One region of the Pseudarthrobacter sp. NPDC092202 genome, then DNA from elsewhere that is predicted to be linked to it. Evidence: predicted binding sites of a transcription regulator. Region 1 holds the regulator's gene; each other region holds the start of a gene.
What was found. Region 1 encodes HrcA, which represses chaperone genes, less so after heat shock. Its sites were predicted from a motif close to TTNGCACTCGNNNNNNNCGAGTGCNAA; they were not measured.
Positions count from the first base shown of each region.

Region 1 (9,762 bases):
CGAGGAGGTGGAGGATTCCGTGCGTGGTCAGCAGGAGCATCTCGTCCTGCAGGGTGTGGCCCGCGTTCTTGGCCTGCACCCGGGCAACCTGGGGGCAAATGGCAATGTCGCCGAGCATGCCCTGGGGGGTGGGCCGGTCCGGTGTTCCGGGGGTCAGTTCATCCATGGGAACGGACAGGACATCCGTGGAACCGGGCTCATCCATCAGCTCGATGTGAAGCTTTTCCATTGCGGGTTCGTCCACCAGCAGGACGGAAAGTTCGGCCTGCGGGTGGATATACAGCTGCTCAAAAATGTACCGGGACAACGCCACGATTTCCGCTTCGTCCACCTGGACGCCGGATTCATTGTTGACCTCGATGCTCACGCGTGTTCCCCCCGTTTGGCGGCGCCGGCCGAGTGCTTCACGCGGCTGCGCTGGGTTTCATCCCAGATGCTGTAGGCGTTGACGATGTCGCCCACGAGCCTGTGCCGGACGACGTCTGCCGCATCCAGGACCGAGAAGCTGACGCCTTCTATGCCCTGGAGGATTTCCTCCACGATGCGGAGTCCGGACCGGGTGCCGAAAGGCAGGTCCACCTGGGTGACGTCACCGGTGACCACCATCTTTGACCCGAAGCCGAGCCTGGTAAGGAACATCTTCATCTGCTCCGGCGTGGTGTTCTGCGCCTCGTCAAGGATGATGAAGGCATCGTTGAGCGTCCGTCCGCGCATGTAGGCCAGGGGTGCCACTTCAATGGTGCCGGCGGCCATCAGCCGGGGGATGGATTCGGGATCCATCATGTCGTGCAAGGCATCGTAGAGCGGCCGCAGATAGGGATCGATCTTGTCGCTGAGGGTCCCGGGGAGGAAACCCAGCCGCTCCCCCGCCTCTACTGCGGGGCGGGTCAGGATAATGCGGCTGACCTCTTTCTGCTGCAGTGCCTGGACGGCCTTTGCCATCGCGAGGTAGGTTTTGCCGGTTCCTGCCGGACCGATGCCGAAGATGACCGTGTTGGTGTCGATGGCATCAACATACGTTTTTTGGTTCAGCGTCTTCGGGCGGATGGTTTTTCCGCGGCTCGACAGGATGTCGTGGGTCAGCACGTCCACGGGATTCTGCAGGGACTGCGTGCGGAGCAGCGCTACAAGCTGCTGCAGCACCGCCGGGCTGATCACAGTGCCGCGGGCCACGAGGCCGCGGACCTCGTGGAGGAGCCGCATGATGCGGGGCACGTCGCTGGCAGGCCCGGTGATGGAGAGCTCATTGCCGCGGACATGGAAGTTGACGTCCGGGAACTGTTCCTCGATGTACCGCAGGGCCTCATCGTGGCTGCCAAGGGACTGCACCATTTGGTCGGAGTTGTCGAAAAGGACTACCTCGGTACGGCTGCCGGGGAGGGTATGGGGAAATTCCCCCGCAGCGCCTTCTCCCGTGTTGAGCCGGCGCTTGCCATTCGCTGATTCAGTCATAGTGATGGCCCGCAGGCCCGTGATCCCCTCAAAGTCTCCGGAACAATTCCCGCTGCCGGCGGCCGGAGACGTTGTACTTGGACGATGTACCGGTTGCGCCTTGACCAGCGATCCCTCCATCTTACGCCAGGACGGCATCAACGACTGAAAGGGAAATGGCAGGCGGCCTCCGGCAACACGGCAGGGCCTTTTGGTTCGGCCATTAGGTATCAACTTCATATCGGCCTCATATCGTTCCCGTTGCAGTTCCACCGGGAGGCCCGTATTCGGCCCTTCAGCTCCAGGCCCTGTGCCATGCTGGAAATCCAGCCAGTGCTGGATCTGCCGCTTGGGGAGCGGCCCGCCATTCATGAAAGGACAGGCAACAAACGTGCCGGAATCTGCTGCGCCCCGCAGGGCAGGACGACCTGGCGGCACTGTGCGCCCTGGCGTCCTGGCAGTGGTTCTGATGGCGGCCCCGCTCCTGGCGGGTTGCCTGGCCGAGCCAAGTCCCTCACCCACCAGCGCGCTGGGCTCCGCTCCCGCCGCGACCGGGACCGCGCCTTCCACGAGCGCGCCGCTGGAGACCACGCAGTCGTCCAACAAAGCGCCTGTCTACTGGATTGGCCGGAGCAACAGCAGCGTGTTCCTTTACCGTGAATTTCGGGATGTGCCCGAACAGGAGAACCCGGTGACGCGGGCCTTGCGGGCGATGATGTCGGACAAGCCCCTTGATCCGGATTTCTTTACCCCATGGCAGAGCCCGGGCCAGCTGGCCACGTCCATCTCGGGCAAGGACGTGATCACCGTGGATGTCTCGGAGGACGCTTTCAACAGCAACCTCGACGCCGACATGGCCGGCCGCGCTGTCCAGCAGCTTGTGTACACGGCCACCGCGGCTGCGGCGAGTTCAGGGCTTATCGATTCCGGGCAGCAGATCCGGGTGCGGATCCTGGTGGACGGGCATACCGACTACGTTGCTTTCGGCCACATCCAGCTGGGTGAGCTGATGACCAGGGCCGCCGGCATGGTGGCCCCTGTCTGGATCATCGACCCGCAGGAAAACACAGAAGTTGCTGCCGGGAGTGTCAAGATCACCGGGCGCAGCACGCTTCCCGGGGGGAAGCTCCGGTGGCAGATCCTGCGGGCGGAAGAGGACGGCACCAAGGTGCCGTTCCTGACCGGGGAGACGACGGCGGCCGCGGAGCCGGGCCAGGCAGGGCTGTTTACGCTTGCCCTCACCCTGCCGGCCGGCGACTATGAACTGAAGGTGGCCCAGGCCGGCGCCGGCGATCAGCCGGACCAGAATGAGGACTCGCGGGCTTTCAAGGTCCGGTAGTTGCCCGTCCGGGATACGCCGGCAGGTTCAGGGCGCGGTCCAGCGGCCCAGGACGTCGCTGGCAAGCACAACGGCGGCCGGTCCGGCGGTTGAGGAGCGCAGGACATGGTGCCCCAGCAGGGCGGTGAGGGCGCCCTTGCCGCAGAGCCTTGTTACTTCCCTGGGGCTGATGCCGCCTTCCGGCCCGGCGATCAGCAGGACTTCGCGGGGTTCCGTTCCCTCCCGGCCCTGCCAGGTTTCCAGTACGGTGCGCAGTGGGCGCACGGCATCCTCATGGAGGATAATGGCCAGCCCTGCGGCCTCCACCAGTCCAGCCAAGGCGGCAGTGTCGACGGCGGGCCGCACCTCGGGGACCCACGCGCGGCGCGCCTGCTTGGCTGCTGCCGCCACCACTGACTGCCACTTCGCGTGGGCCTTGGCTGCCCGGTCGCCCTTCCACCGCACGATGGACCGCTCAGACTGCCAGGGTATGACGGCGTCGATACCCAGTTCGGTGGCCGTTTCAATGGCGAGCTCATCCCTGTCGCCCTTGGCCAGGGCCTGCACCAGGACCAGCCTTGTGGCCGGCCGTTCCTCCAGCCCAATGGCGGTGCACTCCACCTCGAGGGCGGCGGGCGACGCCGAAAGCACCCGTCCGCTCATCCGCGTACCCGCCCCGTCAACAATGTCGACGGGCTCGCCCGGGGCGAGCCGCTTGACCGTGACGGCGTGCCGCGCCTCGGTCCCCTCGAGGACAAAGGCCTGCCCCGCCGTCATGTGGTCAAGGGACCCGGGCGGGGTGAAGAAGACAGGGTTGCTCACCGCTACAGGTTACCGAGCCGGTCCCGGAGCTTGGCGAACATGCCGCCGCTGGCCGCAAGCTTGCCCTCGGTGATCTGCTCACCGCGCATTTGGGCCAGCTGGCGCAGGAGCTCTTCCTGCGCGGCATCAAGCTTGGCGGGCGTTTCAACCTGCAGGTGGACCTTGAGGTCGCCACGGCCGTAACCGCGCAGGTGGGTCACGCCAAGTCCGCGAAGCGTAATGATTTCACCGGACTGGGTGCCGGGCTTGACGTCGATCTCCTGTGGCCCGTCGAACGTTTCCAGGCTCACTTCGGTGCCCAGGGCGGCGGCCGTCATCGGGATGTGCAGGGTGGCGTGGAGATCGTCATTGTCGCGGACGTAGGTGGCGTCGTTGTTGACGCGGATTTCAACGTACAGGTCACCGGAAGGCCCGCCGGCCGGGCCTGCCTCCCCTTGGCCGGAGAGCTGGATGCGTGTTCCGGTGGCTACGCCGGCGGGAACCTTGATGGTCAGCGAACGGCGGCTGCGGATGCGCCCCTGCCCGCTGCATTCGTTGCACGGGTCCTTGATGACGGTGCCGAAGCCCTCACAGGTTCCACAAGGAGCCGCGGTCATGACCTGCCCCAGGATGGACCGGACGGCGCGCTGTACCTGGCCGCTGCCGCCACAGATGTCGCAGCGTTCAGGATGGCTGCCGGGCTGGCAGCAGGAACCCTCACAGGTTGGGCACGTGACGGCAGTGTCCACCTCAAGCTTCTTGTTGACACCGAAGACAGCGTCACGCAATTCGATCCGGACGCTGATGAGGGCATCCTGCCCGCGCCGCACGCGGGACGCCGGGCCGGTGGAACCGCCGGCGCCAAAGAAGGTGTCAAAGATGTCCTGGAACGCGAATCCCTGGCCGGCGTAGCTGCCTCCGCCGAAGCCGTTGTCCGTACCGTTTTCGTTGCCCGTGGTGTCATACACCCGGCGTTTCTGCGGATCGGACAGGACTTCATAGGCGTGGGTCACAGCCTTAAAGCGGTCCGACGCATCCTCACCCGGGTTGACATCCGGGTGCAGGGTGCGTGCCAGCTTGCGGTAGGCCTTCTTGATCTCTTCTCCCGTGGCCTCCGGTGAGACTCCAAGGACGTCGTAGTGGCTGCTCAAAGTTCGTATCTCTTCCTTGTTGTACTGCCTGCAGTCGGACTGCTGGAAATGCTGTGGGTGTCCAGTGGCCCCGGATGGGCCTCAGGGGCCCAGGATCCGGGAAAGGTAGCGGGCAACTGCCCTGACGGCAGCCATGGTGGTGGGATAGTCCATGCGTGTTGGTCCGAGCACGCCGATTTTCGCTGCGCTGTCCGGCCCGTACCCCGTGGCTACAACCGATGCCTCGGCCAGTCCGTCATAGGGATTCTCACGGCCGATGCTGACAGCCACCCCGCGGTGGTCCTGCGCCATCTCGCTCAGCAGGCGGAGCATAACAACCTGCTCCTCAAGAGCTTCGAGCACCGGGCCGATGCTGAGCGGGAAGTCCACGTTGGACCTCGCCAAATTGGCTGTTCCCGCCATGACCATGCGTTCCTCGCGGCTGCTCTGTGCCAGCGCCTCAAGGCCGATCGCGAGGGCCTGGGCCGCCTGCCGCTGCCCCGGGGCGGCCGTGGCCACCACCGCCGGCAGGGACTGGGCCAGCTGGCTCAGCGGTGTACCGGCAAGCGATCCAAGGAAGCGCGCCCTCAGGCCCGCCAGGCCTTCGTCCCCCAGGTCCTGCCCGACGTCGATAACACGCTGCTCCACCTTGCCGCTGTTGGCGATTAACACCACCAGCACCTTCCGCGGGGCCAGGAGGACGAATTCGATATGCCGGACCAGTGCCCTGCTCAGGTGCGGGTACTGGACCACTGCAACCTGGTTGGTGAGCTGCGACAGGAGCCGGACGGTCCGGTCCAGGACGTCGTCCAGGTCATCCGAACCTTCCAGCAGGGACTGGATGGCGCGGCGCTCCGCCTGGGACAGCGGCTTCACGGCGGAGATCTGGTCGACGAACAGCCGGTAGCCCTTGTCGGTGGGGATCCGGCCGGCGCTGGTGTGCGGAGCCGTAATCAGGCCCTCTTCCTCCAGGGCCGCCATGTCGTTCCTGATGGTTGCGCTGGACACACCGAGATGGTGGCGCTCCACCAGGGCTTTGGACCCCACGGGCTCGCGGGAGTGGACGTAGTCCTCCACGATGGCACGGAGTACTTCAAGTTTGCGTGGCTCGCTCACACTCCACCTCCATCCAGGATTCGGGGCGGCCGCGCCGCCCGCGCTGTGCCGCTCATCGTTTAGCACTCGACATGCCCAAGTGCTAACAGTCTATTATGCCTCTCCCCGTTGCTAGCATTGGTACCGCTCCGGGCGAAATTCCGGACCCTGTGATCGAGCGCTAGGCGGAGTGAATCATGCAGTACCAGAACTGGGGCCCCCAGGACATGTCCGCTCCGTCAAAGGCTCAACTGCCCGAAGTTCCTGTTGAACGGGGAATGGTGCTGGAGGACGTCCAGTCCGGCTGGGTGGGCGCCGTGACCCGCGTGGAGAAGTCCGGGGGCATGCATGTGGTGGCGCTGGAAGACAGGCGCGGCAAATCCAGGTCTTTCCGCCTGGGCTTCGGCTTCCTCCTCGAAGGCCAGGCCATCAAGCTCCTTCCCCCGGCGCCGCGGCAGGCCCCCGCCGCCACAGGCAGGACGGCATCAGGTTCGGTCCGGGTGGCCGGCCAGCGTGCGCAGGTCGCCAAGGCGAGCCGAATCTGGGTGGAGGGAAAGCACGACGCCGAACTGGTGGAAAAGGTCTGGGGAGACGACCTTCGGGTGGAAGGCATCGTCGTCGAACCCCTCCATGGCATCGACGACCTTGCCGCGGCAGTGGCCGACTTCAGGCCCGGTCCGGGCCGGCGGCTGGGCGTCCTGGTGGACCACCTGGTGCCCGACTCCAAAGAGTCCCGCATTGCAGACGCCGTGATGGCCTCACCAGGGGCTGCCGGGAACGTGCTGATCGTAGGCCACCCCTACGTGGACGTCTGGCAGGCGATCCGGCCTGCCGTGCTGGGCATCGAAAAATGGCCGGTGGTGCCGCGCGGGCAGGACTGGAAGACCGGGATCCTTGCCGCGTTCGGCTGGCCCCACGCCACCAAGGAGGATATTGGGCTTGGGTGGCAGAAGTTGCTGGGTGCCGTTCGCACCTACGCGGACCTGGAAGCCTCCCTGCTCGGGAGGGTGGAGGAAGTCATCGACTTCCTGACGGTTCCCTGACGGGACCGCCGCGCCGCCGTGCGTAAAGCCCTGGAGCAGCATCCGCGCCTCCAGCCAGTATTCTTGGTACTGCGGATCTGCGTCATTTGCAGTCCGCCTCAACCGATATGCATTCTTAGCCAGCACCATTGCACTTTTAGAAGGAACAGACTGTGGCAGAAAACGCACGCGATCACAGGGACACCCAGGGCGGCCAGGGCCGTTCGGAATACCATGGCGTTCCGGCGAATGCGCTGCCCCTGACAGCCAGCGAAGACCGGCAGTGGGCCACCATGGCGCACTTTGGCGGAATCCTTGGTTGCGTTCCTGCTCTGCTGATCTACCTCATTTTCCGGGACAGGGGCCCTTTCACGGCGCAGGAGTCCAAGGAAGCGCTGAACTTCAGCCTGCCTCCCACCATCGCCGCCGTAGTGGCGAACATCCTGGTGTTCGTTCCGGTGATCGGCAACATCTTCGCCGTGATTGCCACCCTCATCTGGATTGCCCTGACCTGTTACTCCGTGGCGGCCGGCATCCATGTGAACAAGGGACAGCCGCACCGCTACCAATACAACCTGCGCTGGATTAAGTAGTCCCTCCGGCTCCCAGCACTCGCAAGTTCGTGCCGGGGCCCTCGCCCGCGTGGGCCCACCCTCCGGCTCCCAGCACTCGCAAGCTCGTGCCGGGGCCCTCGCGGCCTGGGCCCAGCTTGAAACCGCTAGTCCGGCAGGACCCGGCGCACCACGGCGTCAGCCAACAGCCGGCCTTTCAGCGTGAGGACCAGCCGGCCTGCGAAGGCGGCGGCGGGATCAATCAGTTCCTCCGCGATGAGCCCGGCCACCTCGCGCCGTCCTGCGGCGCTGAGCGAAGGGATCTTGAGGCCGGATTGCAGGCGGACCTCGAGCATCACGCGCTCCATGTTCCGTGATGCCGAATCCAGGGTTTCCCTGCCTGCCGCGGGTGAGGCTCCCTGCGCCAGGCGTCCCGCGTAGGCAGTGGGGTGCTTGACGTTCCACCACCGGACACCGCCCACATGCGAGTGGGCCCCCGGCCCAATCCCCCACCAGTCGTCGCCGCGCCAGTATGCCAGGTTGTGGCGGCAGGCCTGTCCGGGCGTGCGCGCCCAGTTGCTGACCTCGTACCAGCCCAGGCCGGCCTTGGTGATCAGCTCATCGGCGAGCTCGTACTTGTCGGCGTGGTCGTCGTCGTCGATCCCGGGGACTTCACCACGGCGGATCTGGGCGGCAAGCTTCGTTCCGTCCTCGATGATCAGCGCGTAGGCGCTGATGTGGTCCGGCTGGTAGGAAAGTGCCGTCTCGAGCGAGTACCGCCAGTCCGCCAGGGACTCCCCGGGCGTGCCATAGATGAGGTCCAGGCTGACGGCCAGTCCGGCGTCGCGGGCCCACTGCACAACCTGCGGCACACGGCTGGGCGTGTGGGTCCTGTCCAGGACCTTGAGGACGTGGGGAACGGCTGACTGCATCCCGAACGAGATCCGGGTGAAGCCGGCATCCTTGAGGATGGCAAGGGACTCGGGGGTGACGGAGTCCGGGTTCGCCTCCGTGGTGACCTCGGCGCCCTCCTCGATCCCCCACTGGTCGATGGCGCGTCCCAGGATCAGGGCCAGGTCCTCCGCAGGAAGCAGGGTTGGCGTGCCGCCCCCGAAGAACACCGTGCTGAGCGGCCGCGCGGGCAGGCCTGATTCCGTGAGGACCCTGGCTGCCAGGGACACTTCCGAGGCCGCGGTGGCGGCATAGGCGTCCTGGGAGGCACCGCCGCCAAGTTCGGTGGCGGTATAGGTGTTGAAATCGCAGTACCCGCAGCGGACAGCGCAGAACGGAATGTGTACATAAAGTCCGAACGCCCGCTCCGCCGCACCATCGGCTGCCTGCTGGGGCAGCAGACCGTCCGACGGCGCCGGGTCGCCAAGGGGAAGAACGCTAGGCACTGCAGGGGCCTCCGGCGGTACCGGCTGCTGTAACCACTACTTCCTGGCCTTGTCCTTGGACTCGTCGGTGGTGAGCGCAGCGATGAAGGCTTCCTGGGGGACCTCGACGCGCCCCACCATCTTCATGCGCTTCTTGCCTTCCTTCTGCTTTTCCAGCAGTTTCCGCTTACGGGAGATGTCACCGCCGTAGCACTTGGCCAGGACGTCCTTGCGGATGGCGCGGATGCTTTCGCGGGCGATGATCCTGGAACCAATGGCCGCCTGGATGGGCACCTCGAACTGCTGGCGCGGAATAAGCTCGCGCAGCTTGGTGGTCATCATGACGCCGTACGCGTAGGCCTTGTCCCGGTGGGTGATGGCGGAGAAGGCGTCAACCTGTTCGCCCTGGAGCATGATGTCCACCTTCACAAGGTCGGCCACCTGGTCGCCGTCGGCCTTCCAGTCCAGGGAGCCGTAACCGCGGGTCTTGGACTTCAGGATGTCGAAGAAGTCGAACACGATCTCGGCCAGCGGCAGGCGGTACCGGATTTCCACGCGGTCCTCTGAAAGGTAGTCCATGCCGCCCATCACGCCGCGGCGGCTCTGGCACAGCTCCATGATTGCGCCGACGAATTCGTTTGGAGCCAGGATGGTGGCGGACACCATGGGCTCGCGGACCTCGGAGATCTTGCCGGAGGGGTATTCGCTGGGGTTGGTCACGTGGACCACCTTCTTGTCCTCCAGCGTCACCTCGTATTCCACGTTCGGTGCAGTGGAGATCAGGTCCAGGTTGTACTCACGCTCGAGCCGCTCACGTGTGATTTCAAGGTGGAGCAGGCCCAGGAAGCCGACACGGAAACCAAAGCCCAGCGCGGCAGACGTCTCGGGCTCGTACACCAGGGCGGCGTCGTTGAGCATCAGCTTCTCCAGCGCATCGCGCAGCACCGGGTAGTCCGTGCCATCCAGCGGATAGAGGCCGGAGAACACCATGGGCTTGGCATCCGCGTAACCCGGAAGGGAGTCTGCGGCAGGCTTGGC
Region 1 covers NZ_JBIVRG010000002.1:312,119-321,880, forward strand. The annotation lists gene ybeY (rRNA maturation RNase YbeY) at 1-367, opposite strand, end outside; gene ACIQF4_RS04835 (PhoH family protein) at 364-1,452, opposite strand; gene ACIQF4_RS04840 (GerMN domain-containing protein) at 1,823-2,770, shown strand; gene ACIQF4_RS04845 (16S rRNA (uracil(1498)-N(3))-methyltransferase) at 2,798-3,571, opposite strand; gene dnaJ (molecular chaperone DnaJ) at 3,574-4,701, opposite strand; gene hrcA (heat-inducible transcriptional repressor HrcA) at 4,783-5,796, opposite strand; gene ACIQF4_RS04860 (DUF3097 domain-containing protein) at 5,973-6,818, shown strand; gene ACIQF4_RS04865 (DUF4870 domain-containing protein) at 6,971-7,390, shown strand; gene hemW (radical SAM family heme chaperone HemW) at 7,516-8,745, opposite strand; gene lepA (translation elongation factor 4) at 8,782-9,762, opposite strand, start outside.

Region 2 (10,245 bases), on a different contig from region 1:
AGGCCGGTCGCCGGATAAGATGAAGTGGTTCCCTGGAGGGCGTGTCAGGAATTAGTGCGCGGGCCTGCCTACCGTTGTGAGCCGCGCGAGGACTGCGCCACCGACGGGGCCCATCCACAGGGAGGCATCTCACTATGAAGCACTTTCTGCTCAGTATCCAACAGCCCGACGGCGGTGCTGCGCCGCCGGAGATCCTTGAACCCGTCATGCGTAAGGTGGACGCCTTCAACAGCGAACTGAAGTCCGCCGGGGCGTGGGTCTTCGCAGGAGGTCTGGATCAACCAGCTGGGGCCGTGGTGGCACGCAGCAGGGCCGGCCAAGTGACCATCACACAAGGCCCCTACTTCCAGGGGAACGAGCACCTCGGTGGGCTCTCCATCATCCTGGCTCGTGATCTGGCTTCCGCGCTCGAGTGGGGGAAGAAACTGGCGAATGCCACCATGCTCCCCGTGGAGGTGCGGGAGTTCCAGGGCGGCCCCAGTGATCATTTGGCCACTTGACGAACCGGGCTCCAGGTCATGCCCCTGCTTGAGCAGTATTTTGTGGAGCTAAGGAGATTCGAACTCCTGACCTCTTCGATGCGAACGAAGCGCTCTACCAACTGAGCTATAGCCCCGGATGGATCCGTTCCTGGAGGAGCGGCACCGGTGACCCTAGGCTACAAATTTTCCCGGCTTAATGCCAAACTCCAGCCCCGAACCCCGCAGCGTGTTCCGCGGGATAGGCATGCAGGGCAACAAACCGTCAGGCGCGGCGGCGCTGCAGGACGTCGTCGAGGTTGCTGAGGGCACTCTGCGCCTTGGACAGTTCCTGGCCTTCTGCGGATGCCGGGGCCGCAGGCGGCGCGGCGGCAACGCCCTGCTTGAGGGACGGCTTGCCCGCGGCCTTCGGGGCCTCCGGGAGCTCCAGCGGCTCAGGCGCCGGGCGCTCGGCCTTGGCTGCCTCAACGTAAACAGGCTTGGGCACCTCCACCGGCTCCCAGGTGGTGGGGGCAGTTCGGGTGGCCGTGGAACTGGCCTTGGCCGCGCTTGAATCGCCTGCGGCAACCGCGACAGCCAGTGCGGCCTCGCGCAGTTCCATGGCAGTCAGCGGCTTGACCCGGGGCTCGTGTGCCTGGGCGTCAAAAAGGGGGTTGTCCTTTTTTGCCGGTGCTGCCTGCGGCTTTGGGGGGACGCTGGCCACGGCTTCGGACTGCGGGCGTCCCTTGCTGGCCGGAGCGGACATGGCGGCCCGAAAAGCTGCGTTGACTTTTGCCCTCCTGTCACGGACGGCCAGCCAGCGCAGGAGGACGACGGACCCGGCGGTGAGCGCCAGGCAGGTCAGGGGAAGCACAGGAGTGCCCAGCCCAAAGAGCGAAAGCACACCGGAAACGAACGCGGTAAGCAGCGACAGCAGCCCCACCAAGGCAACGCCGGTGCGTCCGTAGCGGATACGGAACGTACCTCCGGATGGGGAGCCTGCAGTGGCGGTCGCGGGTCCGGCACTCTTCCTGGTGTCCATGGCTTTCTCCTGCTGGGCGGCGACGTTCAATACCAAAGCGGCTGGCGGTTCCAGTGTTTCATCTGCTGCGGAGTCCGCCGTAAACTCACCGGCGGGCTGGAACTGGTGCCTGCGGTTCCGGAGGACGTAGGGCGCAACCCACACAATCCAGAGCACGACGGCAACCACAAGGATCACTGAGCTGCTAAGGGGGAAGTCCACACTCAAAACCGTATGAGCATCCTGTCCGCTGCGGCAGCATTAGCTGCGGTGTGTCGTGGCGCAGCCGGCAAATCAATGGATTTATGACGCCCGCGAGGCGAGCCAGGGCCTGAGCAGCCCGTTCGGGACTTCCTCTGCGGTCAGCGCAAACGACCGGTGGTCAGCCCATTCGCCGTTGATATGCAGGTAGCGGGGCCGGTACCCCTCGTCACGGAAGCCCAGCTTTTCCACCACCCGCAGGCTCGGTCCGTTTTCCGGCCTGATGTTAATTTCCATCCTGTGCAGGCCAAGGGTGCGGAAGCAATGGTCCGTCACCATGGCGACGGCGGTGGGTGCGATTCCACGGCCTGCACGGTCCTTGTCCACCCAGTAGCCCAGGGTGGCCATCATCGCTGATCCCCATACGATCGACGAAACAGTCAACTGGCCAATGATGGCAGGACTTCCGGCGGTGGGAATGCGCTCGGTGATGACAAACGGCAATGCCGTTGCCTGCGCTGCCTGCGACTTCAATGAGCGGACCATCTGCCGGTAGTCCGGGAGGCCGCCCGCAGGATCCGGGTTGGAAGCTTCCCAGGGCGCAAGCCATTGGCTGTTGCGGGACCTGACCTCGGTCCACTCCTTCTTGTCCCGGTACCGGATGGGCCGCAGGATCAAGTCCCCGCATTCCAGCGTTACGGGCCAAATGGGACCAGCGCGCACGGCGCTACTTGGACAGGCCGGCGGTGAAGCCCGGCAGCCACTCCCGCAGGCCCGGCCCAAGGTCCTCGCTGTCGATGGCCAGCTGGACGCAGGCCTTGAGGTAGCTGAGTTTGTCCCCGGTGTCATAGCGGCGCCCGCGGAACACAACGCCGTAGACCCCATATCCCTCGCCTTCGCCGGTTGCCAGCTCCTGCAGCGCATCCGTCAACTGGATTTCATCGCCGCGCCCTGGGGCGGTGCGTTCGAGGACTTCGAAGACGGCAGGGTGGAGGACATAGCGGCCAATCAGCGCGAGGTTGGAGGGCGCCTCGTCAACCTCAGGCTTCTCCACCAGCCGGTTAACGCGCACGTAGGACTCGCCTTCGATCGGCTGGACATCAGCACAGCCGTAGGAACTGATCTCGGACGGTTCCACCTCGATGAGCGCAATAACCGACCCTCCCGTTTCGGCCTGGACGTCGATCATGGTGCCCAGCAGCTCGTCGCGGGCATCGATGAGGTCATCGCCCAGCAGAACGGCAAAGGCTTCATGGCCAACGTGCTGCTTCGCGCGGAGCACGGCGTGGCCCAGTCCGTGCGGATCGCCCTGCCGGACGTAGTGGATATCGCCCAGCTTGCTGGCGGCCTGGACGGACGCGAGTTTTTCGGTGTCCCCCTTGCCCTCAAGGGTGGATTCGAGTGACGGCACCCGGTCAAAGTGGTCTTCCAGTGCCCGCTTGTTGCGCCCGGTAATCATGAGGAGGTCGTGGAGGCCAACGTTTACGGCTTCTTCAACCACGTACTGGATGGCAGGCTTGTCCACGACGGGGAGCATTTCCTTGGGCATCGCCTTTGTTGCCGGCAGGAACCTGGTACCGAGTCCGGCGGCAGGAATGACGGCTTTGCGAACTCTCGGGTTACTGGTAGTCACCGGACTAATCTAACGTCAGCGTCAAGCATTCAGTAACAACCGGGCCCGCGACACCCGCGGACGCCTGACGGATGGACTGCACGAACAACCGGCCGGACATACGGCAGTTATGGAGGAAGCACGTGACGCTTGAGGAAACGAAAGCAGCCAAAGACCAGATCCGCGCGGCCCACCGCCGCCGGCGGGCTGCGATGACATCCCGGGAACGGGAGGACGCCGGCACCGCCCTTGCAAAGCACGGCGCCGCGTGGGCGGCTTCGGTGATCCCCGCTGATGCGGCCACGGTGTGCGTGTACCTGGGCGTCGGAGTGGAACCGCCCACGCTGCCACTGATCGCAGCCCTTCACGACGGCGGCCACAGGATCCTTCTCCCCGTTTGCGAACCAGGGCGTGAGCTGGGATGGGTTTTCTGGACGCCGGGTATCGAGCTCGCACGCAGCAGGTTCGCGCCCATCCTGGAACCGGTAGGGACCCGCCAGGAAATTGAGGTTGCCGGTGAAGCAGCTGCGCTGTTCATCCCTGCCACGGCGGTGGACCTCGCAGGCAGCAGGGTTGGCCAGGGCGGCGGCTACTACGACAAGTTCCTGGGCCATCTTGCGTCCGCCGGGAAGGACATTCCCCTTGCCGCGGTTCTTTATGACGGGGAACTGCTGCCCGCCGGCGCCATTCCGGTGGAGGAATTCGACCGCCCCGTCCCGGGCGTCGTGCTTCCCTCCGGTTTCCGGGGCCTGGCAAACGCTGCCTGACCGGAAAACCGGGCGCAGGAGAATGATAGAATTGGCACTCAGGCCCTGCGACTGCTAATGGACATCCAGCTGGATCACCAAGCAGCAGTCCGGGACCTCTCGTTTGCCCAAGAGGAGGAGCACCAGTGCCAACGTATGCGTACGCCTGCAAGGATTGCGGCCATGCCTTTGACATCGTCCAGTCGTTCTCGGACAGCTCTTTGACGTCCTGCCCCGAATGCCAGGGCGCCCTGCGCAAGAAGTTCAACAGCGTGGGCGTTGTCTTCAAGGGTTCCGGCTTCTACCGTACGGACTCCCGGGACTCCAAGGGCAGCACGGTTTCGGCCGCTCCCGCAGCAACGCCGGCACCGGCGGCCGCACCGGCCGCCTCGGCATCCGCCGCTGCTGCCAGCTGATCCAAGATCTTCAACTAAGGCTCCCTTTGGCGGCCGCGCAAGGTTTTCCACATACCCGCGAAGGTTACTGACGCAACACTTTGCGGCGACCTTAGCGTAGGCACATGCCTGCATCCCGCCAGTCCAGCCCAAGAACACCAAGCGCGCCGCGTACCGGACTCCTCCGGAAGCCGGTGCGACGCCGCGCCGGCAACCTCCGCGGACCGGAACGGAATGCACGCAGGCGTCCTCCTGCACGCTTCGCGGGCTGGTTGAGCCGGAACCGGCGACTCGCTGTCGCGCTGCTCCTCTGCGCCGCAGCCGCCATCACGGTGCACCAGCTCACCCCCGCCCCGGTGTACACGGTGACTGCGCTGGCCGCCGCAAGGGACATCCCCGCCGGCGCCGCACTCTCGGAGGCTGACCTAGCCGCCGCACAGGTTCCGCCCGGCATGCTGGCCAGCGGATTCCTCAGGGAACCGGGCGAGGCTGCAGGCAAGCAGCTCGCTGCGCCCCTGCGCAAGGGGCAGCTGCTCACGGATGCCCAGCTTCTTGGTCCGGGCCTCCTCACGGGCACCTCCCCGGGATCAGCAGCCGTCCCCCTGCGCATGGCAGACCCGTCATCCATCCAGCTTGTCTCCCCGGGGCAGCTGGTGAACGTGGTGCTCACCTCAGCCAACGGCTTCGACCAGCAGGAACCACCAGAGATTCTGGCCTCCGGCGTTCCCGTGCTGTGGACCTCAGGCCAGGGCGGCCAGACCGGACAGTGGCTGGGCACTGCCGAAACAGAAGGCCTGATAGTGGTGGCTGCCACGGCAGAGCAGGCAGCCCGGCTCGCCGGCGCCTCCACCCAAGGCAAGCTGTTCTTCGTCCTGGTGGGGCCGTAAGCCGCTCAGCCCCAGTGCGGCGGCTTCTGTTCCTTCAGCCAGGCGTCGTGGTCGTCGTCTTCCCGGTCGCCCCAGGCCCGGGGATCGTCCTCGGCCGCTTTGTTGGGCACGGCGGGCTCCGCAGGCAGGGCGGACGTACCGGAGTCAGTGCCGGGTTGGCCGTCCTGGTTGGGACCGCCTGCCGTGTCAGCGGGCTGCCCGGCGTCCGGAGCGTTGTCGTTTTCGTTTTCCTGGGCCATGCTGCCCTCCTCCTTGATGTCCTGGCCCCCGGCCGGCAGGTGGTCGTCGGTGGGCGCTGAAAGCAGGCTTTCAGGGGCCGGCACGAAGCCACCCTGGTCAGTGCCAGCCGCGGCCAGCCGCTCCCGCACGCCCTGGCTCTCGGCGTCGATTCCGTTGAGCGCCTGGTCCACATCGTCGTCCAGGAAGGCGACGGAAGTGGCCGTCCGTCCGGAAAGGGCCATCTTCTCCAGTCCCAGGTATCCGGCGATCCTGTCAGCGCAGGCAGAGGGGTCGGTAAACACTTCGATGGTCCACAGGGGCATGTAGCGCCATCCCAGGCGCTCCAGCAGCTGGGGACGCAACCGGCTCCGTTCCCGCACGCTCATGGTGCGGTACTGCTCCGTGCCGTCCGATTCGATGGCAACAGGCCACGGCAGGTCCCCGTGCTCCTGCCCCATGGTACTGAGGGGATCAGCGGCGGCAACGACGTCGATGGCTCCGTCGTACTGGTGCCACACCCGCGCGCCGCGGGCACGCAGGCGGTCGCCGAGGTCAGCCACCAAGGGATCGGCCCCCAGCGCCTGCTCGCTTGCCGCGGCCCGCGAAGCTGGTGTCCCGAGATCAGTATTTCCAGCAATTTCGCGGTCCAGCAGCGCGTACAGGTCCACGGCGCCGTGGCTCAGCCTGGTGTGGTCCAGGTCCTCCGGCCGGAAACAGGTGAGGACGTGCATGGAACGGCGTGCCCGCGTCATGGCCAGGGCGAATTTCTCCCTGCCGCCCTCGGCGGAAAGCGGCCCGAAGTTGTGCAGGGCGCGTCCGTGCGGGGTGCGGCCGAAACCGGGCGAGAAGATGACGTGGTCGCGCACCAGTCCCTGCGCCCGTTCCAGGTCGACCACCCGGAAGGACTCGGGGCCGGCCCCGAAGAAACCCGCCAGCCCGGGGTAGTTGGGCAGCTGAAGCCGGATGGATTCCCCGATCCGGGCCGCGTGCCGGAGGCTGGCCGTGACCACGGCCAGCGAGGTGCGCGGGCGGAGGCGTGCGTGCTCGAAGACCAGCTGGACAACGCGGTTGACTTCCGCCACCACTGATTCGACGCCCTCGTGGTCGGCGCTTGGCAGCCCGGTGCCGTCCGGAAGGTATTCAACCAGGAGGGACCGATCCAGCCCGGTGGCGGACTGGCCTTCCGGCAGCCGCCGCAGGCCGCCGTCGTAAAAGTTCTTGCTGAGCTGCAGCACAAGGTCCTCGTCCACCGCGCGGTAGACAAAGTTGAGCCGCCACACGGGAAGGACCTGCGACAGTGCCGTGAATGCACTGTCCACGCGGTGGTGCGCCGACTCGCCGGGGGCAAGCCGTTCCACGCCAACCGTGAAGGTCCGGGGGCTGGCGATCCGGGCGTCGCCGAACGCGATGACCTGCCTGGCGCGCGCGATGGACGGCAGCACAGCCTGGAGTGAGGTCGCCTCTGCGTCCAGGATTACCACAGCGTCGAAGTGCTGTTCCGCCGGCAGCAGGCCGGTCATCAGGTACGGGCTCACGGACCAGACCGGGACCAGCGTGCCGATCAATTCGGGCGCCTGGGCCGTCAGCGACGGCAGGGATACGCGTCCGTCCTTGAGCAGGCTCCGGAGGAGCTCCGCCTGCCGGGGATGCGCGGCGAGTGCGCTGCGCCAGCGCTCTGCGAGGTCCCAGCGGAGACGGGCGGCGCCGCTGGCGATGTGCGCGTTGTCCGCCAGGCGGTACTCGGCCTCCAGCCTGCGGAGGGCGTCGCCGTCGGACATTGCCAGGTAGTCGTCGCCGCTGATCATTGCCTCCAGCGCGGACTGCCACCAGGCAAGTTCAAGCTCGGCAGCAACCGAGCCGGCCGGAACTTCCCGCTCCGCGAGGTCGGCCAGGAGCTCGCCCAGGCCGTGCTCACGCATGTTCTCCACCAGCAGGGTGCGTTCCGGCAGCGTCTTCAGGGTGTCGGTGTCCGCCACCAGCCGTTCCAGCCGCTCCATGAGCTCCTCGTAGCGCACGGTAGTCAGCGAGCCGCCGGCCTCCGTGTGCCGGAGGGCGTCGCCAAGGCGGGCAAGGTCGCTGTCCAGCGACCTGTACATGGCGTTCATTTCGGCCAGCCCCGATGGAACGGCCGGATGCCGTTGCGTGGTGGCGTAGCCGGCCCACAGCGCACGCTGCTCCTGGACCAGCAGCAGCGACGTGTGGAGGTCGGCGATGTGGACCCCCGGCCTGACGTACTCCTTCGCCACCCTGCGCAGCCTTGAGCGCTGCATGGACGTCATGTCGATGCCGCGTTCCTTGCGCCAGGACGAGGGGGCCGTTGCGGAAATGAGGTCTGTGACCGGACGGTCGAAGATGTCCGGGGTGAACTTGTCCAGGCTTCCGCGGACCGCCACCAGGAGCTCCAACTGCTCGCCCCACTCGGCGAAGGAGGCACCAAGCCGGATCTCCGCATGCTCGGCAACCGCCTTCATGCGGTCGCGAAGGGCAGGGAGGCTCTTTTCCACGGACCGGACCAGCTCCTGGGCTTCCTCAGTTTCCTTCCGCGTAAGCAGCCGGGCGCCGTGCCAGGGGCTGGTGGTGGACGCCTTGCTGAAGCTGCCCAGTTCCGCTGCGCGGCGGAGCCTGCCTGCGAGCTCGTCACGGTCCCGGATGCTGTCCAGGACGCTCCGCTTCAGCCGCACCGTGGTGGCCGGCGCGGGATGGATGGAGGTCAGTTCGGCCAGGGACTGCATTGCCTGGTACGGCGAGCACCCCCACCGCTGGCGGACGTTATGCAGGGAGGCCACATGGTCCATCAGGGCGTGGCGGTGCTCGGTCAGCGTGTTGTGGAGGTTTCCGAGCTGGGGTTCGAGCGACTTTTCGTTGCGGACAATCGCACGGACCAGCTGGGCCTTCAGCTGCTGGGCGGTGACGTTTCCGGACAGCTGGAACAGGATGGATTCCAGGCCCAGGCCTTCCAGCTGGCCTGAGACTTCGTTCAGGCTTGCGCGGCGGTCCCCCACCACCAGGACGGTCTTTCCGGCATCCACCAGTGCCCCGATGGTGTTGATGGCCGTCTGCGTCTGCCCGGTACCCGGCGGGCTGCTGACTACCAGGGAGTCGCCGGCGCGGGCGGCATCAATGACGTACTGCTGGTCGGTGTCCGCGTCCAGGAGGAGCAGTTCGTCCTTGGGATGCCTGGCGTCCAGGGAAGGGAAGCGGGAAGGGTTGGGCTGCTCCACGTCCACCATTTCCCCACCGCCTGCTGTGGCCAGGGCGGAAATGATCGGGTTGGAGTCGTTGATCCAGGGGTCGTCCAGGTTGCCGGAGAGGTCTGCGAAGGTGGAGACCAGCAGGTTGTGCTGTGCCTCGGCGCCATGGATGGGCCTGATGAGGGTGCCCAGCCGGTCCAGGACGGGCTGCGGATCGAAACGGGCGGTGCTGTAGGCGAGCCGGGTGACGGCGTTGACATCGAAGACAATCCCGTGGATGTTCTTCAGATGCCGTACCAGCGCCGGGTTGATGTGCGCCTGCTCCGTCAGTTGGAGTTCGTAGTCGTCCTCGCCGGGCCGGACCGTCAGTGAGATGGCGGTGAGCATGACCGGGGCCGAGATGCGCTGCGGCTTGCCGCCCACGGCCGATGTCCACACGACCGTGCCGGCAGAGAGATAGCCGGCGTCAATGCCGCGGTCGTTTGCCAGCTCGAAGATCTTGGAACGGATGTTCCGCGAGGCCCTGGCTGCGACGACGTACTGTTGCCGGTCCCGGATCAGTGTGGAGAGGCGCGTCTTGCGGCCGGCCATCAGCTGGGCCAGGCCGGAAGGGTGCGCGTGCGTCAGGTCGATGGAACCTTCAGGCGTCTTGGTGAAGCGCAGCATTGTGTCTGCCCCGGTAACGGGTTTGAGCCCGGACAGCCATTTGCGGAGCTCCTCGGAGCCCTCCGGGTGGCCTTGACCAACTGACACTTCTGCCTTCTTTTCTGCGTTTGCACGTGACGTCCTGGACCATACCGGCATAGGTTCGAGCGTAGCCGCTAAGACGGCAGGACTGAGAGACCGCAACACGTGATGGGCCTAAATTGCGGAGGTTTTTGCCCCGGGAACACCAGTGGCCGGCCCCCTTGACGGAAGCCGGCCACTCAGGATGCTATTCCCACTCGATGGTTCCCGGCGGCTTGCTGGTGACGTCCAGCACCACGCGGTTCACGCCCTCCACCTCGTTGGTGATCCGGTTCGAGATCCTGGCGAGGAGCTCGTACGGGAGCCGTGACCAGTCCGCGGTCATGGCGTCCTCGGAGGAGACCGGACGGAGCACAATCGGGTGGCCGTAGGTGCGGCCGTCACCCATGACGCCCACGCTGCGGACATCCGCCAGCAGGACCACGGGCATCTGCCAGACTTCGTTGTCCAGGCCGGCTGCGGTGAGCTCGGCGCGGGCAATGGCGTCGGCCTTACGGAGCAGGTCCAGCCGCTCCCTGGTGACCTCGCCGACGATGCGGATGCCGAGGCCGGGCCCGGGGAAGGGCTGGCGGCCTACGATTTCCTGCGGCAGGCCAAGCTGGGCTCCGACAGCGCGGACCTCATCCTTGAAGAGTGCGCGCAGGGGTTCGACGAGTTCGAACTGCAGATCCTCGGGGAGGCCGCCCACGTTGTGGTGGCTCTTGATGTTCGCTGCACCCTCGCCGCCGCCGGATTCGACGACGTCCGGGTAGAGGGTGCCCTGGACCA
Region 2 covers NZ_JBIVRG010000001.1:269,827-280,071, reverse strand. The annotation lists gene ACIQF4_RS01380 (YciI family protein) at 135-500, shown strand; tRNA gene ACIQF4_RS01375 (tRNA-Ala) at 544-616, opposite strand; gene ACIQF4_RS01370 (hypothetical protein) at 745-1,701, opposite strand; gene ACIQF4_RS01365 (GNAT family protein) at 1,783-2,403, opposite strand; gene galU (UTP--glucose-1-phosphate uridylyltransferase GalU) at 2,408-3,313, opposite strand; gene ACIQF4_RS01355 (5-formyltetrahydrofolate cyclo-ligase) at 3,436-4,059, shown strand; gene ACIQF4_RS01350 (FmdB family zinc ribbon protein) at 4,185-4,454, shown strand; gene ACIQF4_RS01345 (RcpC/CpaB family pilus assembly protein) at 4,559-5,320, shown strand; gene ACIQF4_RS01340 (AAA family ATPase) at 5,326-9,534, opposite strand; gene guaA (glutamine-hydrolyzing GMP synthase) at 9,665-10,245, opposite strand, start outside.
Region 2: the regulator HrcA is predicted to act here: its motif matches at 4,091-4,117, upstream of ACIQF4_RS01350 (FmdB family zinc ribbon protein).

Region 3 (10,245 bases), on a different contig from region 1:
GCCGATATCCCCGCGAACCAGCGGCCCCAGCAGCTCCCGTTCAAGTTCCTCCACGATGGCCTCAGGCGGGGCTTCAGCTGCTTTTGCGGCAGTCCCAGGCTCATCGAACCCGCGGTTATCCAGCTGGCTGAACAGGTCCGGTTCCTCGTAGGCCACTGCCTGTTTTTCTGGTTGCAGCGGTGCGCTTCGGGTTTCCTGCTTTGCCGGCGCCGGGTGGGCATGGTGGGCCCCGGGATATCCTGGCCCTGAACGGGCAGCCACGCCCTGCTGGTAGGCCGTTGCGGCGGCCCTGGCACGTTCGTCGGCGGCCTCGTTCAGGTCATGCCCGGCATGCCCCTTCACCCACTCGAAGGTGTACTTCCGGCCGGCAAGCTCCCGGTCCAGTTCCTTGAGGAGGTCCACATTGAGGACCGGCTTGCCGTCGGCTTTGCGCCAGCCCTTCCGCTTCCACCCCGGCATCCACTTGGTAATCGAATTGATGACGTACTGGCTGTCACACAGGATGTGAAGGTCCTCCTGGGGAAGGTGGGCCGTGGCGCGCAACAGGTCCAGGACCGCCATCAGTTCGCCCTGGTTGTTTGTCCCATGGGGCCACCCGCCCGCACGCCAGCAGTCGTCATTCACATACCAGGCCCAGCCGGCCGGACCGGGGTTTCCCAAGGCCGAGCCGTCAGCCGCTGCAGTTATCGTCACCGGTCCATCCTGCCAGACGGCCATGACAAACCGGAGACCGGCCCCCTGTCATCGCCTGGAAAGCGGTTACCAAAAGTACTTGACGCGGACGGAGCGGGACAGGCAGAATCGCTGTATTGAAACGAGAAAGCGTTTTCTCATTCGCCCGATGTACACAGATGCAGCGGCAGCCGACGGGAAGCGCCCTCAGCACCAGGAAGGCACATCAATGACGATCCCAACCCTCAGCCGGAGGAAATTCCAGCTCGGCGCAGCAGCAGTTGCGCTTTCCCTCCTCGCCACAGGCTGCGGCACCTCCTCAGGCTCGGAGAGCAACGAGGAAGTAACCCTCAGGTTTGCCTGGTGGGGAAACGAGTACCTCAACGCCCAGACCGAAAAGGTGATCGACACCTTCGAGGCGGAACACCCAAACATCAAGATTGAGTCCGAGCCCGGCGAGTGGGGCAGCTACTGGGACAAGCTGGCCACCAAGACTGCTGCCAACGATGCACCGGACGTCATCCAGATGGACCAGAAGTACATCGCGGAATACGGCGGGCGCGGGGCGCTCCTTGACCTGTCCAAGCAGGAAGGCATCGATACTTCGAAACTTGACAAGGAAGCACTGGCCTCGGGCCAGTATGACGGCGCCCAGTACGGACTGAGCACCGGCCAGAACGCCTACGTCATCATGGCCAACACCAAGGTTTTCGAAGCTGCGAATGTTCCCATCCCGGATGACACCACCTGGACGTGGGACGACTTCATGGAAACAGCCTCGAAGATCAGCGCCGCCGGAGACGGCAAGAACTACGGCGCCGCGTACGGCAGCAATGAAGCAGACCTGATCATCTGGCTGCGCCAGCATGGGGAAAACCTGTATTCCCAGGACGGCAAGCTCGACTTCGATACCGCCACCGCAGCATCCTTCTGGGAGCGGCTGAAGGAACAGCGCGATTCCAAGGCGAGCCCACCGGCCACGGTGGCCACAGAAGACTCCGGCGCCGGGCTCGAGGAAAGCCTCTTCGGCACCAACAGGGTGGGCATGGCGTGGTGGTGGACCAACCAGCTCGGATCCCTCGAATCCACCACCGGGAGCAGTATCAAGATGCTCCGGGCACCCAGCATCGACGGTTCAGCGGCTGAGAACGGGATGTACTACAAGCCCACCATGTTCTGGTCCGCCTCGTCACGCTCCAAGCATCCGGAAGCCGCTTCCACCTTCATCAACTACCTGGCCAACAGCCCGGAGGCCGGGGCAATCCTGATGACGGACCGCGGCGTGCCTACCAACACGGACATCGTTGAAAGCATCACGCCGTCCCTGAAGCCTGCCGATACCACGGTGGTGGGTTTCCTGAAGGACATTGCCCCCGATATCAAGGAGGCGCCACCGGTCCCGCCGGTGGGCGCAGGCAGCGTGCAGAACGTCATCAAGCGCTACACCGATGAGGTCCTCTATGACCGCCTTACCCCCCAGGCCGCAGCTGAAGCCTTCAAGAAGGAAGTTGAAGGGATGCTGGCCAGCGCCAAGTAGTAACAGCCCGCGGTAAACACAAATGCGGCCCCCTCCGGAGAGGGGGCCGCATTTGTGTGCAGCGGGACAGGTCCCGGCATGGAAGGCTTAGAAGCCGCCCATGCCGCCCATGCCGCCCATGTCGTCTCCGCCTGCGGGGGCAGCGTTCTTCTCGGGCTTGTCAGCCACCACTGCTTCGGTGGTGAGGAACAGGCCGGCGATGGAAGCCGCGTTCTGCAGGGCAGAGCGGGTTACCTTGACGGGATCGTTGACGCCGGCAGCCAGCAGGTCGACGTACTCGCCGGTTGCTGCGTTCAGGCCGTGGCCTGCGGGCAGGCCGCGGACCTTGTCCACAACCACGCCCGGCTCGAGGCCTGCGTTGAAGGCGATCTGCTTCAGCGGAGCGTCGATGGCAACGCGGACGATGTTCGCCCCGGTTGCTTCGTCGCCGGACAGCTGAAGGTTGGCGAATGCCTTGGCTCCGGCCTGGATCAGGGCCACGCCGCCACCGGCAACAATGCCTTCTTCAACTGCAGCCTTGGCATTGCGGACTGCGTCCTCGATGCGGTGCTTGCGTTCCTTGAGCTCAACCTCGGTGGCAGCACCGGCCTTGATGACTGCAACGCCGCCGGCCAGCTTGGCCAGGCGTTCCTGCAGCTTCTCGCGGTCGTAGTCCGAGTCCGAGTTCTCGATCTCGGCGCGGATCTGGGACACGCGGCCTGCGATCTGGTCGGCGTCGCCGGCACCTTCGACGATGGTGGTCTCGTCCTTGGTGACAACAACCTTGCGGGCCTGGCCCAGGAGTTCCAGGCCGGCGTTCTCCAGCTTGAGGCCCACTTCCTCGGAAATGACCTGGCCGCCGGTGAGGACGGCGATGTCGGCAAGCTGTGCCTTGCGGCGGTCGCCGAAGCCCGGAGCCTTGACGGCGACGGACTTGAAGGTGCCGCGGATCTTGTTGACGATCAGGGTGGCCAGGGCCTCGCCCTCGATGTCCTCAGCGATGATCAGCAGCGGCTTGTTGGACTGCATGACCTTTTCCAGGACAGCAACCAGTTCCTTGACGTTGGAGATCTTGGAGTTGACGATCAGGATGTACGGATCCTCGAGGACCGTTTCCTGGCGCTCAGTGTCCGTGACGAAGTAGGCGGAGATGTAGCCCTTGTCGAAGCGCATGCCTTCGGTGAGCTCGAGCTCCAGGCCGAAGGTGTTGGACTCCTCGACCGTGATGACGCCTTCCTTGCCCACCTTGTCCAGGGCTTCGGCGATCAGCGCACCAATTTCGTCGTCACCGGCGGAGATGGAGGCGGTTGCTGCGATCTCTTCCTTGGTTTCGATTTCCTTGGCGGAGTTCAGCAGTTCGGCGGTGACGGCGTCAACGGCCTTCTCGATGCCGCGCTTGAGGGACAGCGGGTCGGCGCCGGCGGCAACGTTGCGCAGGCCTTCCTTGACCAGGGCCTGTGCCAGCACGGTAGCCGTGGTGGTGCCGTCGCCAGCAACGTCGTCAGTCTTCTTGGCAACTTCCTTGACCAGCTCGGCGCCGATCTTCTCGTAAGGATCGTCCAGCTCGATCTCCTTGGCGATGGAAACACCATCGTTGGTGATCGTGGGGGCGCCCCACTTCTTTTCGAGGACGACGTTGCGTCCACGCGGGCCGAGGGTGACCTTAACGGCGTCGGCGAGGATGTTCAGGCCCCGCTCAAGGCCGCGGCGTGCCTCTTCATCAAATGCAATGATCTTGGCCATAACGGCAGTAGTCCTTTCGGGACAGTCGTTAAGAATGAACCTTCGCTGCAGTGCCCGCGACGGACGACCCGTTTGCCGGCGGCCTCTGTATGCCTTCGGGTGAGGGTCTCACTCCAGTTAGGTGTTTCTTCGCTCCTCGACCGGTGCCGGCGCCGCTGGCCGAAGCCACGCTTTGCTTAGCAGTCGGTACGTCAGAGTGCTAACTCAATAATTAGCACTCCCCACGTGAGAGTGCAAGCGAATAAGCAGTGCAAATCGCCCTGGCGGGGGCGTCTTCGCCGAGGGCGATCAGCCGGCGGCGCGGCCTGCCGTTTCTACGCCGGTGGCCGTGGGAATGTTGTCGGCGCCATACGTGAACACCGTGAAGGTGGCTGAGGTGATGTCACCGTTGGCATCGAACGCGACAGGGCCTGATTCGCCGTCGTAATTGATGTCCGCACCGGATGCCTTGCCTTCCAGGCAGTCTTTGTAGCTGGTGCAGGGCGCCGTTCCGGCTGCGTCCGGGCTGTCGGCGGTGCCGCCTGACACTGCGATCAGCGCTGCAGCGATTGAACGCCCGGCATCATCCTCAGCCCTTGCCGCCGCGAGCGCGGCAAGGGTCACGGCGTCGTACGTCTCGGCCGCGAAGGACACGTCTTTCAGGGCCGGATCGATACCCAGCAGCCTGTCCTGGAACTCTGCTGAGGGAAGCTGCCCCGGGACTACCGCCCGTGCACCGTCCATGGCTTTGGTTCCCAGCCTCGAGCCATACCGGCTGAAGGCGCCGTCGCTCAGAATAAGCCTCGAACCCGCGAGGGCTGCGTTGTTCAGCTCAGCCAGGGCGCCCTGGGCGCCGTCACGGGCTATCAGGACGACGGCGTCCGGTTGCGCCTCGCGGATTGCGGCCGCGGCAGCCCCCGCTTCGCCCGGCGTGAATCCAACTTCTGCCAGCACATCCAGTCCCGCCTGCTCAGCGGACGCGGAGACGGCCGCGGAGACATCGCCGCCGTAGGCACCTTCCTGGTATACCACCGAGATAGTGGCGGCTCCGGCGTCCTTGGCGAGCTTGGCCAGCACGGGTCCCTGCGCGACGTCGGCGGCGGCCGTCCGGAAGTAGTATCCGCCGCTGGCAATGCTGCTGAGCGCGGCCGCGGTGTTGGCAGGGGAGATCAGCGGAGTCCGCGCCCTGGAGAGGATATCGACGGCCGCAGCGGCATGGCTGGAGTCCGTGGGGCCGATGACTACATCCGCCTTGGCCTGGACCAGCGCCTGCGCCTGGGACGCTGTGTCCACGCCGGCTTCAACAGGCAGGAGTTCCACCTGACGGCCCTTGTGCCCGCCGGCGGCGTTGATCTCCTTGACGGCGAGCTTGGCGGCCGCCCGTTGGGGACCGTTCAGAAAGCCGTTGGCACCGGCGTTGTCCAGGATCAGGCCAACCCTTAGCGTGCCGTCCCCCGAGGCCTCCGCCGGCTCCGTGCGCGCATTTCCAGTCACTCCGGAGCAGGCGGTCAGGGCCAGCGTGCCGCAGAGGGCTGCGGCGAACAACGGGCGGATGGCGGCAGCGGAAGAAAACGGGTGCTTCACTCGGCCGGCCGGACGCTTTCGGCCTGCGGGCCTTTCTCGCCTTCGCCGACTTCAAGTTCCACACGCTGGCCTTCATCCAGCGCACGGTAGCCCTCACCCTGGATGGCGGACCAGTGGACAAAGATGTCGTCCCCGGAGCCGTCAACGGTGATGAAGCCGTAGCCTTTTTCCGCGTTGAACCATTTGACGGTTCCTCGTGCCATGATGACCACTCTTTCCGTTAGGTGCGGGGTGTTCCGCCGGTGCCGCCGTGACTCGAAGCCCGGAATTCACTTTAGCCAATGCGCACCGGCAGCGCCGGGGCACTGCATGGCCGGCGGCAAACGTTATTCAGGCGTAACCCCTGGCCCTGGCGGGGGAGGATGTGACGTAAGTGTTTGTTGGGAAGCCCGGCGCTACTGGTATCCGGGGCCGAGAACCACCACCAGGGGAACCTGGAATTCGGCGCTCTCCACTACGGCCGGAACGCCCAGGAGTTCAGCGAGAGCTTGCGCACTGGCCTCCTGCGCTGCTCCCGCGTAGAAGATGACGGAGCCCTGCTGCGGCGCCCCTGCCCAGTTGCCTACCTGGCCCAGCGTCCAGCCGTCCGACTGCACGGTTCCCCCCACACGGCTTGCCAGCCCGGCAATTCCCGCAGCGTTGTACACGGCCACGGCCTGGGTTTTGTCCACCACTGCCGTTTGAATGGTGGGCTGTGGGCTGGACGGAGTCTCGTTGCCCGCTGCATCCGGTTCGGAAGAGGACGAAGGCTCCGGCTCGATGGAGGGACTTGCTGACGTGGCCGGCGCAGCGGACGGGGTCGGACCGGTTTCGGCCAGCGGCGCTGCTTCCAGGCTCGACGCCGCCTGGGTGGCAGGACCGTCGAACCCAAGCTTAGGCAGGATCAGGAAGGAAACCACGCCGATGGCCAGCGCAACAACCCCTGCGGTCAGGATGGGCCACAGACGGACCCGGCGCGGAGCAGATGCTGTCCGGTGTACACCTTGTCGCGATGCGGTCTGCGGAACCTTGTCGAATTCATCGCGGGCGTATTTGGTCATGGGAAAGAGACATCCTTGTGTGTAGCTGCTGAGGATTCAGCGTGAGCGTCTTAAGCGTCGGACCCCAGGCGGCGTGCAGTGCGTGCACGGTGACGCGACGTACGTAGTCTACGCAATCTCTTGACCAGCATGGGGTCATGCGCCAGCGCATCCTCGGTGTCGATCAGGGCGTTGAGGAGCTGGTAATAGTGCGTGGCGGACAGGTCGAACAGTTCCCGGATCGCCTGTTCCTTGGCGCCGGCATACTTCCACCACTGCCGCTCCAAGGCAAGCATCTGCTGCTCCCGCTCGCTCAGCGGCGACTCCCGCAGCGTGAAGTCTGCCAACAGGGTGTTCCGTTGTTCCTGCTCCGGCAGGTGCTCCCGAGCTGGCTCCGCCACGGCGCACTCTCCTTAGCTGGTTTACGTAAATGTCTGACCCCCATGCTACGGACGAACAACACCATTGTCATTTGCGCTGTAGCTGAGCCGCGCAGGAGGCGCAGGCACAGCCGGCGCCTCCTGCCGCCTGCAAGAATGGACTGATGTTTGAATCCGACGCCTTGTTTGAGCTGGAGCAGGAACCGACCGGCACCACGGGCTTCGCCGCCCAGGCCCGGCTTCCGCTGGCAGAGCTGATGGCACCGGACTGGGCCGCGGCACTCTCGGACGTGGACGCCGGACTGCGCGCCGTTCTTCGGTTCGCCGCCGATGAAGTAGCAGCCGGGCACCAGGTCCTCCCGGCGCCGTCGAACGTCCTGCGAGCCTTCCGCCAGCCCCTTGCGGAGGTGAAGGTGCTGATTGTGGGACAGGACCCGTACCCCACGCCGGGGCACCCAGTGGGGCTGTCCTTCTCCGTGGATCCGCACGTCCGGCCCATTCCCCGGAGCCTCGCGAACATTTACCGCGAGCTCGAGGCAGACCTGGGAATCCCGCCGAGGGTGCACGGCGACCTGTCTGCGTGGGCCGGCCAGGGGGTACTGCTCCTGAACCGCGTGATGACGGTCCGTGCAGGGTCGGCAGGGTCCCACCGGCGGAAGGGCTGGGAAGAAATTACGACGGCGGCAGTGCAGGCATTGGGCGCGCGGCGGGCACCGGACGGGTCACCCCTGCCTCTGGTCGCGGTCCTGTGGGGGAAGGACGCCGAGAGCGTCCGCCCGCTGCTGCCTGGCGTCCCCTCGGTGTCCAGCGCGCACCCCAGCCCGTTGTCGGCTTCACGGGGTTTCTTTGGTTCCCGACCCTTCAGCCGCGTCAACGCGCTCCTGCGGGAGCAGGGGGCAGCCGGCGTAACCTGGGAGCTCCCGGCAGTACCCTAGCTTAGGCTTGCCTTATGAGCATTGTTCCCGCCGCCACCAGCGCCAGCAAGAAAAGCCGCCCCCAGGTCAACCTCACGGTGGTGCGCCGCGAACAACTGGCGCCGCATATGGTGCGGATTGTTGCGGGCGGCGACGGTTTTGCCGATTTCGTCAACAACGGCTTTGTTGACCGTTACGTCAAGATTGTCTTCCCGCAGCCAGGTGTCCAGTACCCCGTCCCCCTTGATCTGTGGAGCATCCGCGAGACCATGCCCCGGGAACAATGGCCTTTTACGCGCACCTACACCCTTCGCTGGGTGGATACCGGGGCACAGGAACTTGCCATCGACTTTGTGGTCCACGGCGACGAAGGGCTGGCGGGGCCCTGGGCGGCGAGGGCCCAGCCGGGAGACACCCTGACCTTTACCGGCCCGGGCGGGGCGTACAACCCGGACCCCGAAGCTGACTGGTACCTGTTCGCCGGTGACGAGGCAGCCCTGCCGGCCATTGCCGCCTGCATCGAATCCCTCCCGGCGGAAGCGGCCGGCGCCGCTTTCCTCGAGGTTGATTCCGAGGCCGACATCCAACCGATTGCCGCCCCGGCCGGACTGGAACTGCACTGGCTCTTCCGCCGTGGCGTTCCGGCAGGCGAAAGCAGCCTCCTGGTGCAGGCCGTCGCCGCCGCTGACTGGCCCGCCGGCAGAGTGGACGTTTTTGCCCACGGCGAGCGGGGGTACATGAAGGCGCTCCGCGATGTCTTTTTCGTCCAGCGCGGCCTGGAACGCAAGCAGGTGTCCCTGTCCGGGTACTGGGCCAAGGGCCGCGTTGAGGACGCTTTCCAGGCAGAGAAGAAACTGCCCGTAGGGCAAATCTAGGCAGCCGGGCCCGGTCAGCGGCGGCGGGCCCGCCGGCGCTCGTTGCTGGCCAGGCTGCGGGTCAGCGGCCTCGCCAAGGTATCCCCCAGCACGATCCCGCCGGCAGTCCCCAGGACTATGGCGCCGGCGTTGAGCATCCCGCCGGCGCCGAGCAGGATCTCGGCCTCCTCGATGGTCAGCACATACATCGACCGGAAGATGGTCAGGCCGGGCAGCAGGATCAGTGCCGCGGGCACTGCTACCACCAACTGGGGTGCGCCCATCCGCAAGGCGACCACCCGGGCCAGCAGGCCGATCGCCACGGCAGCCAGGGCCGGCGAGAACCGGTCGCCGATGCCCAGCAGGCCGCCGCCCAACAGGACGAGGTAACCTGCGACCCCCACTGCCGCCGTGGGAAGCAGGAGCTGCCAGGTGGTCTGTTCCGTGACACCGATGGCCATCACCGCCACTGCCACAAGAATTACCAGGACCCACAGGTCGTAGGCCGGCGGGAAGGTCTGCGTCACATCGATGCCCTGCATGCCCGTCAGCTGGCCCGCCACAAAAGCGACCGCGATGCCCGCCACGAGCGCACCAAAGGTCAGAAGCGTGGAAAGGAACCGCCCCGCTGCGGTTACAGGGAAACCGTTGATGGCGTCCTGCACCGAGGAGACCAACCGGCCCGTGGGCAGGAGCAGCAGGATTCCCCCCACCACCACGATGGCTGGCGAGGTTGTCAGCCCAAACTGCCACAGGAGCAGGGCAAGCAGGGTGACGGCGAAGGAACAGCTGGCGGTGGTGAAGAAGTCCGGCACCCGCCACCGGCCCAGCTGGCGGGCCAGCAGGCTCACTCCGATGTTGACGGCGAACGCTATGACGGAGGACACCGGCCCGCCGCCCAGCACGGCTACGAACGCTGCGGCAAAAATCCCAAACGCGGCCGTCACCATCCACCGGGGGAAAGGCTTGGGGCTCGTGATTGCCTCGTCAAGCCTGCGGATCGCTTCATCGCGCCCCACTCCCCCGGCAACGATGTCCGTCACCAGCTGATGGACCTTCGCGAGGCCCGCATAGTTGTTGGTCCAGGACCGGACCACCCGCAGCAGCGCGATGGGCGTCTGGTCCTTGGGGGCGTAGTTGATGCCCACCGACTGGTTGGTGATGTCCACTTCGATGTTCTTCAGGCCCAGCGCCGCCGTGACGGCAATGATGCTGGTTTCAACCTCGAGCGCTCCTGCACCGTAGCGGAACATGGTCTCGGCCAGGTGCAGCGCAAAATCCAGGGTCTTCCGGGCGGACGTGTCCACGCCGCCAACCTGGATCATGGGGTTTGCGTAGGGGCTGCCGGTGAGCCTGTCCACGATGCTCATGGGAGCCGTGGGCGGGTTCTCACCCTGGACCAGGCGCCGCAGCATCCTTCTCGCAGCTGCGTTCTGCCGTACTTGGGAGGGAGTCAGCGGCTCGGTTTTGGGCAGGCCGTCGGTGCGCGGCGTTGCTTTCGGTGATCCGCCGCCGGGATGGTCAGGCCGGTCGGTCATGGGTCCCTCCTCCCGTGATGGTGATGTGCAGTGCGTGTCCCGCGGA
Region 3 covers NZ_JBIVRG010000009.1:3,559-13,803, reverse strand. The annotation lists gene ACIQF4_RS13960 (RNase H family protein) at 1-693, opposite strand, end outside; gene ACIQF4_RS13955 (ABC transporter substrate-binding protein) at 902-2,209, shown strand; gene groL (chaperonin GroEL) at 2,297-3,931, opposite strand; gene ACIQF4_RS13945 (ABC transporter substrate-binding protein) at 4,220-5,494, opposite strand; gene ACIQF4_RS13940 (cold-shock protein) at 5,491-5,697, opposite strand; gene ACIQF4_RS13935 (LytR C-terminal domain-containing protein) at 5,890-6,534, opposite strand; gene ACIQF4_RS13930 (DUF3263 domain-containing protein) at 6,585-6,914, opposite strand; gene ACIQF4_RS13925 (uracil-DNA glycosylase) at 7,058-7,828, shown strand; gene ACIQF4_RS13920 (siderophore-interacting protein) at 7,843-8,682, shown strand; gene ACIQF4_RS13915 (threonine/serine exporter ThrE family protein) at 8,697-10,199, opposite strand.
Region 3: the regulator HrcA is predicted to act here: its motif matches at 4,108-4,134, upstream of groL (chaperonin GroEL).